One region of the Lysinibacillus sp. FSL M8-0337 genome, then DNA from elsewhere that is predicted to be linked to it. Evidence: riboswitches for the same ligand, from Rfam matches in the RefSeq annotation. Region 1 holds a riboswitch; each other region holds the start of a gene.
The links. Region 1 has a riboswitch for S-adenosylmethionine ahead of MKY08_RS17835 (methionine ABC transporter ATP-binding protein). Riboswitches for the same ligand answer to the same signal wherever they lie in the genome.

Region 1 (4,250 bases):
TAGTTATGATGGTATACTACAGAAAATGATAGTAGAGGAGCCTACAAATATGATTCAATTTATCCATTATCCTAAATGTACAACTTGTAAAAAAGCACAGAAGTGGTTAAACGACAATGGCGTTTCATACGAAGAGGTACACATCGTTGAACAAGCACCTACGAAAGAACAATTAAAGCAATATTGGCAAGCGAGCGGGTTACCACTGAAGAAGTTTTTTAACACTTCTGGCATGAAATACCGTGAACTTGGATTGAAGGATAAATTGGCGGAAATGCCGGAAGATGAGCAACTTACACTGCTTGCGTCAGATGGTATGCTAATGAAACGACCAATCGTGACAGATGGAAAAAAAGTAACGTTAGGTTTTAAAGAAACAGAATTTGAGCAAGCTTGGAAATAACTGCTTTTATCCTTGTTTTTATGATAGAAGTATGGCACACTGATAGTGAATATATTACATATTTATGGAGGGGTTTTTGGCATGAGCACACCTAAAGACTTACGTTACTCTGAAGAACACGAATGGGTAAAATTAGAAGATGGTAAAGTACGTATCGGTATTTCTCACTTCGCACAATCAGAACTAGGAGATATCGTTTTCGTTGAGCTTCCACAAGTTGGCGATGAAATTAAAACAGATGATCCATTCGGAAGTGTAGAATCAGTAAAAACTGTTTCTGAACTTTACGCACCAATTTCAGGTACTGTAGTTGAAGTAAATGCAGACTTAGAAGATAGCCCAGAATTCGTAAATGAATCACCATATGAAAAAGCATGGATGATCGTTGTAGAGCCTGCTGATGCATCAGAGATTGAAAACCTTATGACAGCTGAGCAATACGAAAAATTGATTGCAGAATAAACAAGCCTGTAATAGAAAAACGTCGGAAAATTTGCCGGCGTTTTTTATTATATCATGCTACAGTTTTTCGGCGCATCATAGGAATTGCTAGCTCAATAAGTTATCATGGAAACGCCAGAAATTGCGATGCAATAGTATGAAATTCGGTTATTCAAATGGTATGCTGTAGTAGATAACTGTCTAAATGGGGGTGGCGTTATGTTCGAAGGGAAATGTTTAATCGTGGAAGGCCGTTCGGATAAGCTTCAAATTGAACCTATTCTGAGTGAAGATGTTACAATCCTTTGTACAAATGGTACAATTGGTGTGCATCAATTAGAAGAATTACTCGACCCATATGAGGGCTGTGAGCTCTATACATTTTTTGATGCGGATACATCGGGCGATAAACTACGAGCATTAATGGATAGACATTATCCAGAGGCTGAGCATTTACGGACAATGCCAACATATAAAGAAGTAGAAACAACACCGAGGAAAGTGCTAGCGACGATTTTATTGCGCGCACATTTTTCAATCCATAATGAATATATTTTGTAAGGTTGCGTGAAATCATGGAAGAATGGTCAAAAGAGCAGTGGGAAACGGCTGTAAAGTCTGGAGACAAAACTGCCTTTTATTTATATACACCGATGTGCGGAACTTGTGCCGTTGCATCCAAAATGATGAATATCATTGAACAGTTACTACCAGAGGTAAAAATAGGCAAGGCAAACATCAATTTTCTAGAACAAATAGCTTTTGATTTTCAAATTGAAAGTGTACCTTGTTTACTCGTTAGCGATGGTGGAAAGGTTATTGATAAGATTTATGCCTTTCAATCCGTACCATTTTTATACGAATTGTTAAAAAAACCAATTGACTGAACTTTGCTAGCGTGGTAAAGTAACAAATATATTAAAAAACTATTAAATATATCGAACTCTTATAAAGAGCGGCGGAGGGAAGTGCCCTATGAAGCCCGGCAACCATCACATTTGTGAAAAGGTGCCAAATCACCCAAAGATTTATCTTTGAAAGATGAGAGAACGGTTTAGCGTATAAAGTACGTGACCCCTTCTACTTGTCTTGAGAGAAGGGGTTTTCTATATGAGAAAAGGAGTATTCGCTATGATACAGCTTCAAAATATTACGAAGAAATACAAAACCGCAAATGGCGAATTGACTGCTGTCAAAGATGTAAATCTTTCGATTAACAAAGGTGAAATTTTTGGCATTATCGGCTACAGTGGTGCTGGTAAAAGTACGATGATTCGTTTATTAAACGGTTTAGAAAAACCTACGACAGGTACAGTGAAGGTCAACAACCAAGAATTTTCATCTATTAAGGGGCAAAAGCTCCGTGATGCTAGACAAAAGGTAAGTATGATTTTCCAACATTTTAACTTACTTTGGTCTCGAACAGTGGCAGAAAACATTGCCTTTCCACTAGAAATTGCAGGTGTTTCTAAGCGTGAGCGAGAAGCACGTGTGAAAGAACTAATTGCACTCGTTGGCTTAGAAGGTCGCGAAAAAGCGTACCCATCACAGCTATCAGGTGGTCAAAAGCAACGGGTTGGTATAGCGCGAGCACTTGCCAATAATCCTGAAGTATTGTTATGTGACGAAGCTACATCTGCACTTGATCCAGAAACTACAGATGCAATTCTCGATTTACTTGTTGATATTAATGAACGATTAGGCTTAACCATTGTGTTAATTACGCATGAAATGCATGTTATTCGCAAAATTTGTCATCGCGTGGCGGTGATGGAGGCTGGAGAAATTGTAGAACGCGGAGAAGTATTGCAAGTGTTCCAAGCACCTCAAGCGGCTATTACAAAAAAATTCGTCTCTCAAATTACTGATACGAAGGAAACGCAAGAGACTGTTGCACAGCTTAGAGCAAATTATCCTACAGGACAACTGGTTAAACTTGTCTTTGTAGGAGAAAAAACCGAGCAACCCGTAATATCGCATTTAGTGAAGCAGTTTGATGTAGAAATTAGTATTGTTCATGGTAATATCTCACAAACTAAAAACGGCGCATACGGCACACTTGTTGTGCAAATTGATGGCTCAGAGACAAATGTAGCAGCTGCATTAAATTATTTGAATACAGTTGAAGTACAAACGGAGGTGATTGCAAATGCTAACTAGTCTCTTTCCGAATGTCGACTGGGAAAAAATGTGGTCTGCCACATACGAAACACTTTATATGACCACTATTTCAACGGTCATCACATTCATACTTGGTTTAGCCATTGGTATTATCCTCTTTTTAACGAGCCCAAACCAATTATGGGCAAATAAAATCGTTAACTTTTTAACGGGGTCGATCGTCAATATATTCCGTTCGATACCATTTATCGTGTTAATTATTTTACTAATACCGTTTACAAAGTTTTTACTTGGGACAATCCGTGGAGCAGATGCAGCTTTACCAGCACTTATTATTGGTGCAGCACCATTCTATGCCCGAATGGTATTAATTGCACTACGAGAAATTGATAAGGGCGTTATAGAAGCAGCTCGCTCAATGGGTGCTAAAACGTCCACAATTATATGGAAAGTACTAATTCCAGAATCATTACCAGCACTTATTTCTGGGATTACGGTAACGGCTGTTGCCCTTGTTGGCTATACGGCGATGGCTGGTATTATTGGTGCTGGCGGTCTAGGAAACTTAGCCTTTTTAGATGGCTTCCAACGTAATCGCCAAGATGTGACATTAATGGCAACTATTTTGATCTTAGTAGTCGTATTTATCATCCAATGGATTGGCGATATGATTACTTCGAAAACAGACAAACGTTAAAAAGGTTATACCGGTTATTTACCGCTAACATATTATGGTTTGAACAAAATAAAGGGAGTGTAGACAAATGAAGAAGTTATTAGCAGGATTATTTTTATCAGTACTTGTACTAGCTTTAGCAGCTTGTGGTGCTGGTAACAAAGATGAAGCAGGCTCTGGAGATAAGGCAGACGACAGTGCAAAAACTGAAGAAAAAGTAACATTAAAAATAGGTGCTTCTAACACACCTCACGCAGTTATTTTAGAAAAAGCAAAACCGATTTTAGCTAAAGAAGGCATTGACTTAGAAATCGAAACATACCAAGATTATGTATTACCAAACCAAGATTTAGATTCAGGAACAATCGATGCAAACTATTTCCAACATATCCCTTATTTAAATTTACAAATTAAAGATAATGGCTATGACTTTGTAAATGCTGGCGGTGTACATATCGAGCCAATCGGTATTTACTCTAAAAAATATAAAACTCTTGAAGACCTTCCGAAAGGTGCAACAATCTTATTATCTAATTCTGTTTCAGACCATGGTCGTATGCTGTCATTATTAGAAGCGAAAGGCTTAATTAAATTAAAAGATGGTATCGA
Region 2 (4,250 bases), 1.3 Mb from region 1:
TGCTGATAAATTAGTATTACGTCCACAGGAAATTTCTAATCATCCGGAAATTATCCGTCGACTCGGTTTAATTTCTGTAAATACAGCGCTTGAGCTAGATATTTATGGGAATGTAAATTCAACTCATGTTTCTGGCACACGAATGATGAATGGGATTGGTGGTTCTGGTGATTTTGCTCGTAATGCCCGGTTAGGTATTTTTGTGACGAAATCGTATGCAAAAGGCGGTAAAATTTCTAGTATCGTACCAATGGTTTCGCATGTAGACCATACAGAACATGATGTAGATATTATTGTCACAGAACAAGGTGTTGCAGACTTGCGTGGTTTAGCACCGAAAGAGCGTGTAGGTCGTATTATTGAAAACTGTGCGCATCCAGATTATAAGGATCAATTATGGGCGTACTTTAACGAAGCGAACGAGGCAACAGGCGGACACCATACACCACATATTTTAGAAAAAGCGCTTTCTTGGCATGTCAATTTAGCTAAGAACGGTACAATGCAAGATCCATCATTTGCAAAATAATGATATAAAAAAGCCTTGAGAGTTTGTTTGTTGTCTCTCAAGGCTTTGATTTGTTTAAATTTATTTTTTAAAGGCAGATGTTACTTTAGGCTCTGTCCCTTGGATAAGCCGTTTAATATTTTCAATATGCAACATGAGCGCGATACCAAAAAGAACAATTGAAATCATTGTTGGTCCAACCCCAGGTATCCATAAGTAAGTTGCTGTACAAAAAACAATATAAAATACAAGCACACCAATGATTAAATAATTTGTTGTTAAAGATAAAATGACAAATAACATAAGTGCAAATAATGCAATTTTCCAATCAATAGCGAGCAATATGCCTATGATTGATGCAGTTCCTTTCCCGCCTTTGAAGCCCATATGGAACGGGAAGTTATGACCTAGTATTACACTAGCAGCTATTGCATAGGTTAATAACCACATTTGTACTTCAGTAAATTGTGAAGCATTGGAGGAAAAGTAGTAAAGTGCGCATAGCACGGCAGCAACTCCTTTACCTATATCTATAAGTGCTACTAATATGCCGTATTTCCATCCAAGAGAAAGCGTTGCGTTTGAGGCACCCGCATTGCCATGGCCAGTCTTTTTTAAATCTACTCCAGAAAGAAACTGTGCCACTTTAGAGCCATGAATACAGCCGATTAGATAACCAATAATAATAAAAATAATCATGGCTTTTACCATAAAAATACTCCTTTCAAACTATATTTTTATATAGTGTATGTGTTCTTATTACGTAAAGGAGCAGACAGAAGTTTCAGAAAAAAATAAATTTTACTGTTGACAGAAAAAAAGTCTATGTTTATACTGTGTAACAACGATGGAAATTGAATCACATACTCTTATCAAGAGCGGCGGAGGGATAGGCCCTATGATGCCCGGCAACCAGTGAGTGACGAACTTGCTAAGGTGCTAATTCCTACAGATTCTTACTTGGATCTGGCAGATAAGGGGAGGAAAACTTGCAACCGCAACCCTCTTCTTAACTGAAGGGGGTTTTTGTTTTCTCACATAAATCCTCCTCATCTCCGGTACCATCGTAAAACCCATTTAGGAGGAAGAAAACATGTCGAATTTTAAACCAGAAACTTTACTATTACACGGTGGCCAAGAGCCAGACCCAGTGACAGGCTCCCGAACTGTACCGGTGTACCGTTCAACAGCTTTCGTATTTAAAGACACTGCTCATGCGCAACGTCTTTTCGCTTTAGAAGAAGCGGGCAATATTTATACACGTATTACAAATCCAACTGTAGATGTTTTTGAAAAACGCGTCGCTTTATTGGAGGGCGGTACAGCAGCAGTAGCACTTTCATCAGGTGCAGCAGCTATCGCATTTTCAATTTTAAATCTTGCAGGAGCAGGGGATGAAATCGTAGCAGCAAGTTCTTTATACGGAGGAACATATAACTTATTAGCAAATACACTACCAAACTACGGTATTAAAACAATTTTCGTAGATGAAACAAATCCTGAGAATTTCCGATCTGCCATTAATGAAAAGACAAAAGCAGTGTTCGCTGAAATTTACGGAAACCCAAGCTTAAAAGTGCTAGATGTAGAGGCAGTAGCTACAATTGCACATGACAACGGTTTACCTTTAATTATTGATAGCACTTTTGCTTCACCATATGGCTCAACACCAATCGACTTCGGTGCAGATATCGTCGTTCACTCAGCGACAAAATGGATTGGCGGACACGGTACAACTTTAGGCGGTGTAGTTGTGGATGCAGGGAAATTTGATTGGACTCAAGGTAGATTCCCAGGATTTACAGAACCTGACGCATCTTATCACGGATTACGATACGGTATTGATACTGCAGCGGCTGCATTTGCCACAAAACTGCGCGTGCAATTACTACGTGATTTTGGACCAACATTAAGTGCAGATGCTGCATTTAACTTATTACAAGGTTTAGAAACGCTCCATTTGCGAATTCCTAAACATAATGAAAATGCCTTAGCAGTTGCAGAATATTTACGTAACCACCCATCTGTGGAGTATGTAAACTATAATGGATTAGAAGATTTTGCTACACATGATTTAGCGAAGAAATATTTGAAAAATGGCTTCGGTTCAGTGCTTACATTTGGCATTAAAGGTGGACGAGAAGCAGGCCGTCAATTAATAGACAGCGTAAAATTATTTTCACACGTAGCAAATGTAGGCGATGCAAAATCACTAATTATTCACCCAGCGTCTACAACTCATCAACAATTATCTGCTGAGGAATTAATCCAAACTGGTGTTTCCGAGTCGCTCATTCGCTTATCAATTGGTTTAGAGGCAATTGAGGATATTATTGCAGATTTAGAACAAGCTATTGCACAAGTAACAACAACTGAACAAAAAGTAGAAGCATAACTATTAAGATAGCCAATGATTTATGTTGTAGCGTTTACGTATTTTCTCATTCGAAATGCCTCATTTGGTAATGCGTATAACGTTGCGACATTCATCCTTACCTCATTCGGTGAGTTTTCTGAAATTTTTTATAAATAATACCTAGTAATTTTATAAGCATTGTTGACTTGGTTAAAACCATGCTGTATACTAGGGATTAAGTAAAACGTTCGAAAGGCTACCAACCTTGAACAAAGTGATGATGTTACTAAACTTTCACCGCCATTCATTAGGCGAAAACAGCTAATTTGTTTTCATAAGTGCTCCCCCACTTTTGAATATATATATGAAAGGGGGTAGCTACCTAGCCAGTAGCTACTCTCGCTTTCCATAACTGATCGAAAAAGGAGTGTTAACAATGGGAAATATTTATCGTGCACAAAATGTAACTGCTTATCTTATATATGAATTAAATGAAAGCCATCATTTTGTAAATAATATGGCCATTCAATACTTACTTTCGACAGTTGAATCAAAATGGCAACAAACTTTTGGACATAGTGCTTTTGAAGAAATCGTATATGCTAAAGAAGAAGGCTATACAGTAAAAGAAGTTTTTGAAGAGTATAAAGTTCATGGTACAAACCATATTACGCTACCTGCGACAGAGTATTACTTACAATACGGGTCATTTCAACTAATCGAGCGCACATATGCCATACCGAACTTTACACAGGAAGAAATCAAACTAGTACAATCAGCTTTAGCACAATATCGTTATCGATTATTTTTACTAGCAAGTTAACTTTCCCTTATATTTTTTAGCTCATTCTCTACTGCTATAGGGAATGAGCTTTTTGTTGTGCTAAGTTTTTTTGAATTTGTTTCGACTTTTCAAGACAGCCATTCTATAAGTAGTATCTTCGTACATATATAATAGAAGAAAGGCATTTTTTTTTATAAAAGAATCGTCAATATTTGTTCAAAAATTATAGATTTATTAAAAAAACGTATAATAAAGGCAATGAAACCGATTTCTTTTGCACGCCTAGAGAAAACAAATGTCCATCCTAGAAAGATTTTTCTTGTGCAATGGATTTATTTGCGTTACAATTTTCTTTAGGTTAAATTTTGAATTATTTGAATATGTGCTTGTAGGCACAAACTTTATATAGAGAGAAAACTGGAGAAATGTACGTTGGAGGGAATCAAGTATGGCAACTATAAAGGCAGCGATCTTAGGATTTGGAACTGTAGGTCAAGGAATTTATCATATTTTAAATGAAAAGCGTGAAGAGCTAAAACATAAATTAGGCATTGAGTTAGAAGTAGCAAAAATATTAGTAACGGATGCTAGTCGTGAACGTG
Region 3 (4,250 bases), 400 kb from region 1:
TGATAATGTTTTCGTTGTTGGACCCATCGCTCCCGCAACGAAACGTGGCCATTCTGGAGTAGAAAACTCATCTACTACTTTGCGTGCAATTTCCACAGCACGTTTATTAATCTCTTCTGCCTTAGCCCCAAGATTATATTCGTTTAATACGAGAGGTGTACCGCCAAACGTATTTGTACAAATGATATCCGCACCAGCTTCTAAATATTTTCGATGAACCTTTTCAAGCACATCGGGTCTCGTTAATACAAGATTCTCGTTACAACCATCAAGCTCCTCACCACCAAAATCTTCTGCTGATAAGTTTTCATTTTGAAGCATTGTACCCATTGCGCCATCCAGAATTAAAATTCGTTTCTCTAGTTGCTCTTCAATCAAGTGCTTAGCCATCTATACTTACTCCTTTTTTCTGTTCATCCAATTGTCCGATAAATTTCATTAATTCAAGCGTCATATCATAGCGTAAAAACGGTGTAATTAAATAAATACCATTGAAATATTCTGCCGCTACTTCTACTAACTCTTTGGCAATTGCAATCCCTTCTAATGTTGAACGTTCTTTATCTTCACCACACGCCTTCATACGTGATAGTGCATCGTCTGATAATTTAATCCCTGGTACTTCATGGTGTAAAAACTCGGCGCTCTTATAGCTCGTTACTGGCATAATACCGATATAAATTGGAGCATCTAAATGCTTTGTTGCCTCATAAATTTCTACAATTTTCTCTTTTGTATAAACAGGTTGTGAAATAAAGTAATCTGCACCATGTTCGATTTTTTTCTCTAAGCGAGCTACTGCCCGATCTAATACACGAACATTCGGGTTAAATGCTGCCGCAACAGAAAAGTTTGCTTTCTTACGAAGTGGCTTACCAGAAAATGATATCCCCTCATTTAACTGTTTAATTAATTGAATAAGCTCCATGGATGAAACATCATAAACACTTGTGGCACCTGGGAAGTCTCCTACCTTTGTGGGATCTCCAGTAACCGCTAAAACATCATGAATGCCAAGTGCATTTAACCCCATTAAATGGGACTGTAGGCCAATTAAGTTACGGTCACGGCACGTAATATGCGTCAACGGTCGTACACCATGTGTTTCCTTTAATAGCGCACCCATAGCGACATTACTAATGCGGGGAGATGCAAGCGAATTATCAGCCATCATCACGACATCTGCGCCTGCGTCGTATAATTTTTTTGCCCCTTGAATAAAACCATCAATTTCTAGATGTCTCGGAGTATCTAACTCTACGATAACCGAGCGTTCGCGCTTCACCTTTTCATGTAGCGGTTCATATGTCGCAGGTTCCGCTTCCCGTACAATCTCTACTTTTTCAGGTTTCGTATACTTTGCTTCAACAGGCGTTAACTCTTCTAAATATTTCTTCGCAGCTGCTATATGCTTAGGTGTTGTACCACAACATCCACCGATTAAACGAACACCTTGGTCACGCAATGCAACTGCTGCACGTCCAAAATAATCAGCTTCTGACTCATACACGACACGCCCATCCTCTAAATCTAGTAGCGACGCATTTGGATATGCTGACATAAATGCTTTATCAGGAATCTCCACACCTTCAAATGCTTGAATTGTATGATGGGGACCTAAACGGCAATTGACGCCTACTACATCTGCACCAAGAGCTTGTAACTCATGTAATGCTTGATTTAACGTCATTCCATTTTGCAACACACCCGGCTCATGCATGGATACTTGTGCAATAATTGGTAGCTCTGTTTTACCACGTAACATTTTTAATGTTGCACTTAACTCTTCAAAATCATAATACGTTTCAAGTAAAAGACCATCAGGATTGCCTGCAAGTAACACATTTGCTTGTTCTTCAACAGTCAATAATATTTCCTCTAATGTAGCATCACTTTTACGAATGCCACGGATGCCCCCAATTGTCCCTAAAACAAATTGCCCGCCATCAGCTGCCGCTCGTTTTGCAATCGTGATTGCCGCTTCATTAAATTGTTGAACCCGTGATTCTAAGCCGTAACGTGCTAATTTAATCGCATTTGCACCGTAAGTATTGGTCTGAATGACATCTGCACCAGCAGCTATATATTCTCTATGAATTTTTTCAATTAACTCCGGTCTCTGTACATTCATTTCCTCATGACAGTACTCTAAGCCGTAGCCATATAATACAGTACCAATGGCTCCATCCGCGGTAAGCACATGTGTTTTTAACTTTTCTAGCAATCCCATAAATCGTAGCCCTCTCTTTCCTTGTATCCAAAATATAAAAAGCCTTCTTTTACAAAAAAGAAGGCTTTAACGAATCGCAATTGTTGTTCCTTCTCATCTTCGACCAAAAAGGTCTTCTGGATTTAGCACCTGACATAAGTTGGTTGCTGAAGCTTCATAGGGCCAGTCCCTCTGCTTCTCTTGATAAGAATGTAGTATGAATTTTTCAAATAATTAAAAGAATCATATCGTTTACAGACGATAGAGTCAAGACTATTTCACTTAACAAAGGAGATTTCTCCCGAAAAAAATATTATTTTAGTTTTAACTTCACTGTTATTCTAGTTTTTCCGCAAGCGCTTCGCCTATTTTTTTACCATTTTGAATACAAGCACCAATACCTACCCCGAAATATGAGCAACCTGCTATCGATAAGTTGGGATACCGTTCTGCAAGCTCCGCTGTTAAGCCTTTCAACGCCTCATGATGTGCCAAATCGTATTTTGGCATTTGATCGATCCACTTGGCTACATTTACAACCATTGGTTTTTCATCAATGCCTAAGCTTTTCTTTACATCCTCTAATGCTACAGCTGTCAATTCTTCATCTGTCATCATACGTAATGTTTCGTATGCAGGGTTAATGCTTTTATAAAAGAGGCGCACAAGCAATTTACTATTAGCAGATGTATGTTTCCATTTTCGGCTTGTCCATGTTGCGGCATTGCATTGTACATTCGAGTTATGTGACACAATAAAGCCTGTCCCATCTGCTGGTAGCACTGCATCCGGTACATCAAAGCCTAAGTATATGGTGATGGCAGAGGCTGTAGTAAATTCTTTAAAATAGCGATTCAAAGATGGGTCCTGTAATAAGCTCTGTACGGCTTCATTTGGCAGTGCTAATACTACGTGCTCAGCCTCAAACTTCCTCCCATCTGCTAATGTGATTGTATAATGTTTTTCCTGTTTTTTTACATTGGTTGTTGCTACGCCTTTAATAATTTCTACATTTGTTAACGTTTCTTCAAGACGATTGATAAGTGACGATAAGCCCTGTTTAAACGAAATAAACTTTTTGTTGGAAGCTTTCACGAATTGTTCGCGATTTGCCTCAAAACCTTTAATAATACTACCGTACTCATTTTTATAGTCGATTATGTACGGTAAGGTAGAAGCTATCGACAGTTGATGGAGGTCACCCGAGTATACCCCAGCTAATACTGGTGCAATTTGATTTTGTACAAGTTCTTCCCCTAAGTAATATGTTAAAAACTCACCGATTGAGCTGTCCTTAGTAAAGCTTTTATTCGGCATTGTTAAATCTTGCAATGCTATTTGTTTACCAGCTTCTGATACTAGCGTACTTGCTTCAAGAGACGCTAAACTCATTGGAATACCGAATGTTGAATCAGCGGGTATTGCATGTAATTCGTCGTTTGTATAGATATAAGATATCCCTGTTTCGTTGTACACTAGCTCCTGTTCAAAATTAAGCTCCTGCACCAGCTCCATGACCCCTTTATGACGAGCCACAATTGAGTCAGCACCCGTTTCCATAATGAAGCCTTGCTCATAAGCGGAATGTAACTTACCGCCTAAGTATGGATTTTTCTCAACAAGCACTAGTTTGACATCTATGTTTTTCTGCAATACTTGGCGCTGTAAATAATGCATCGTACATAAACCAGTAATGCCGCCACCTAATACAACTATTGTTTTCATGAAGTATCGCCCCTAATTCGTTATTTCTCTCCTTATTAGTATAAACTTTTTTCACAAACAATTACGTTCAACCCATTACAAATTTAGCAACACTATAAAGTGTCAGGCACTCAAACAATTTCAAATTGTTTGAGTGCCTGACACCTAGTTTAAGTTTTGTGCGACATTTGCTAATTTGTCAGCTGAATTTGTTACCTCATTAAATGCTTGCCCAAGCTCATGAAGGACCTGAACAACGGCCTGAACCTCTTTTTCCATAAGGTCATTTTGACACTTAGCTTCTGTCATCGCATCTAATATTTTGTTAAACTGTCCT

Region 2: another riboswitch for S-adenosylmethionine. It lies ahead of MKY08_RS01665 (O-acetylhomoserine aminocarboxypropyltransferase/cysteine synthase family protein); the one in region 1 lies ahead of MKY08_RS17835 (methionine ABC transporter ATP-binding protein).
Region 3: another riboswitch for S-adenosylmethionine. It lies ahead of MKY08_RS19690 (bifunctional homocysteine S-methyltransferase/methylenetetrahydrofolate reductase); the one in region 1 lies ahead of MKY08_RS17835 (methionine ABC transporter ATP-binding protein).

What each region holds. Positions count from the first base shown of each region.
Region 1 covers NZ_CP151996.1:3,648,008-3,652,257, reverse strand. The annotation lists gene MKY08_RS17855 (arsenate reductase family protein) at 50-403, shown strand; gene gcvH (glycine cleavage system protein GcvH) at 485-865, shown strand; gene MKY08_RS17845 (hypothetical protein) at 1,064-1,405, shown strand; gene MKY08_RS17840 (thioredoxin family protein) at 1,420-1,731, shown strand; SAM riboswitch class I at 1,788-1,892, shown strand; gene MKY08_RS17835 (methionine ABC transporter ATP-binding protein) at 1,976-3,004, shown strand; gene MKY08_RS17830 (methionine ABC transporter permease) at 2,994-3,662, shown strand; gene MKY08_RS17825 (MetQ/NlpA family ABC transporter substrate-binding protein) at 3,730-4,250, shown strand, end outside.
Region 2 covers NZ_CP151996.1:346,593-350,842, forward strand. The annotation lists gene MKY08_RS01655 (acetyl-CoA hydrolase/transferase family protein) at 1-529, shown strand, start outside; gene MKY08_RS01660 (glycerol-3-phosphate acyltransferase) at 590-1,219, opposite strand; SAM riboswitch class I at 1,375-1,488, shown strand; gene MKY08_RS01665 (O-acetylhomoserine aminocarboxypropyltransferase/cysteine synthase family protein) at 1,602-2,903, shown strand; gene MKY08_RS01670 (hypothetical protein) at 3,301-3,687, shown strand; gene MKY08_RS01675 (homoserine dehydrogenase) at 4,097-4,250, shown strand, end outside.
Region 3 covers NZ_CP151996.1:4,046,924-4,051,173, forward strand. The annotation lists gene metH (methionine synthase) at 1-390, opposite strand, end outside; gene MKY08_RS19690 (bifunctional homocysteine S-methyltransferase/methylenetetrahydrofolate reductase) at 383-2,230, opposite strand; SAM riboswitch class I at 2,321-2,420, opposite strand; gene MKY08_RS19695 (protoporphyrinogen oxidase) at 2,546-3,934, opposite strand; gene MKY08_RS19700 (globin-coupled sensor protein) at 4,079-4,250, opposite strand, start outside.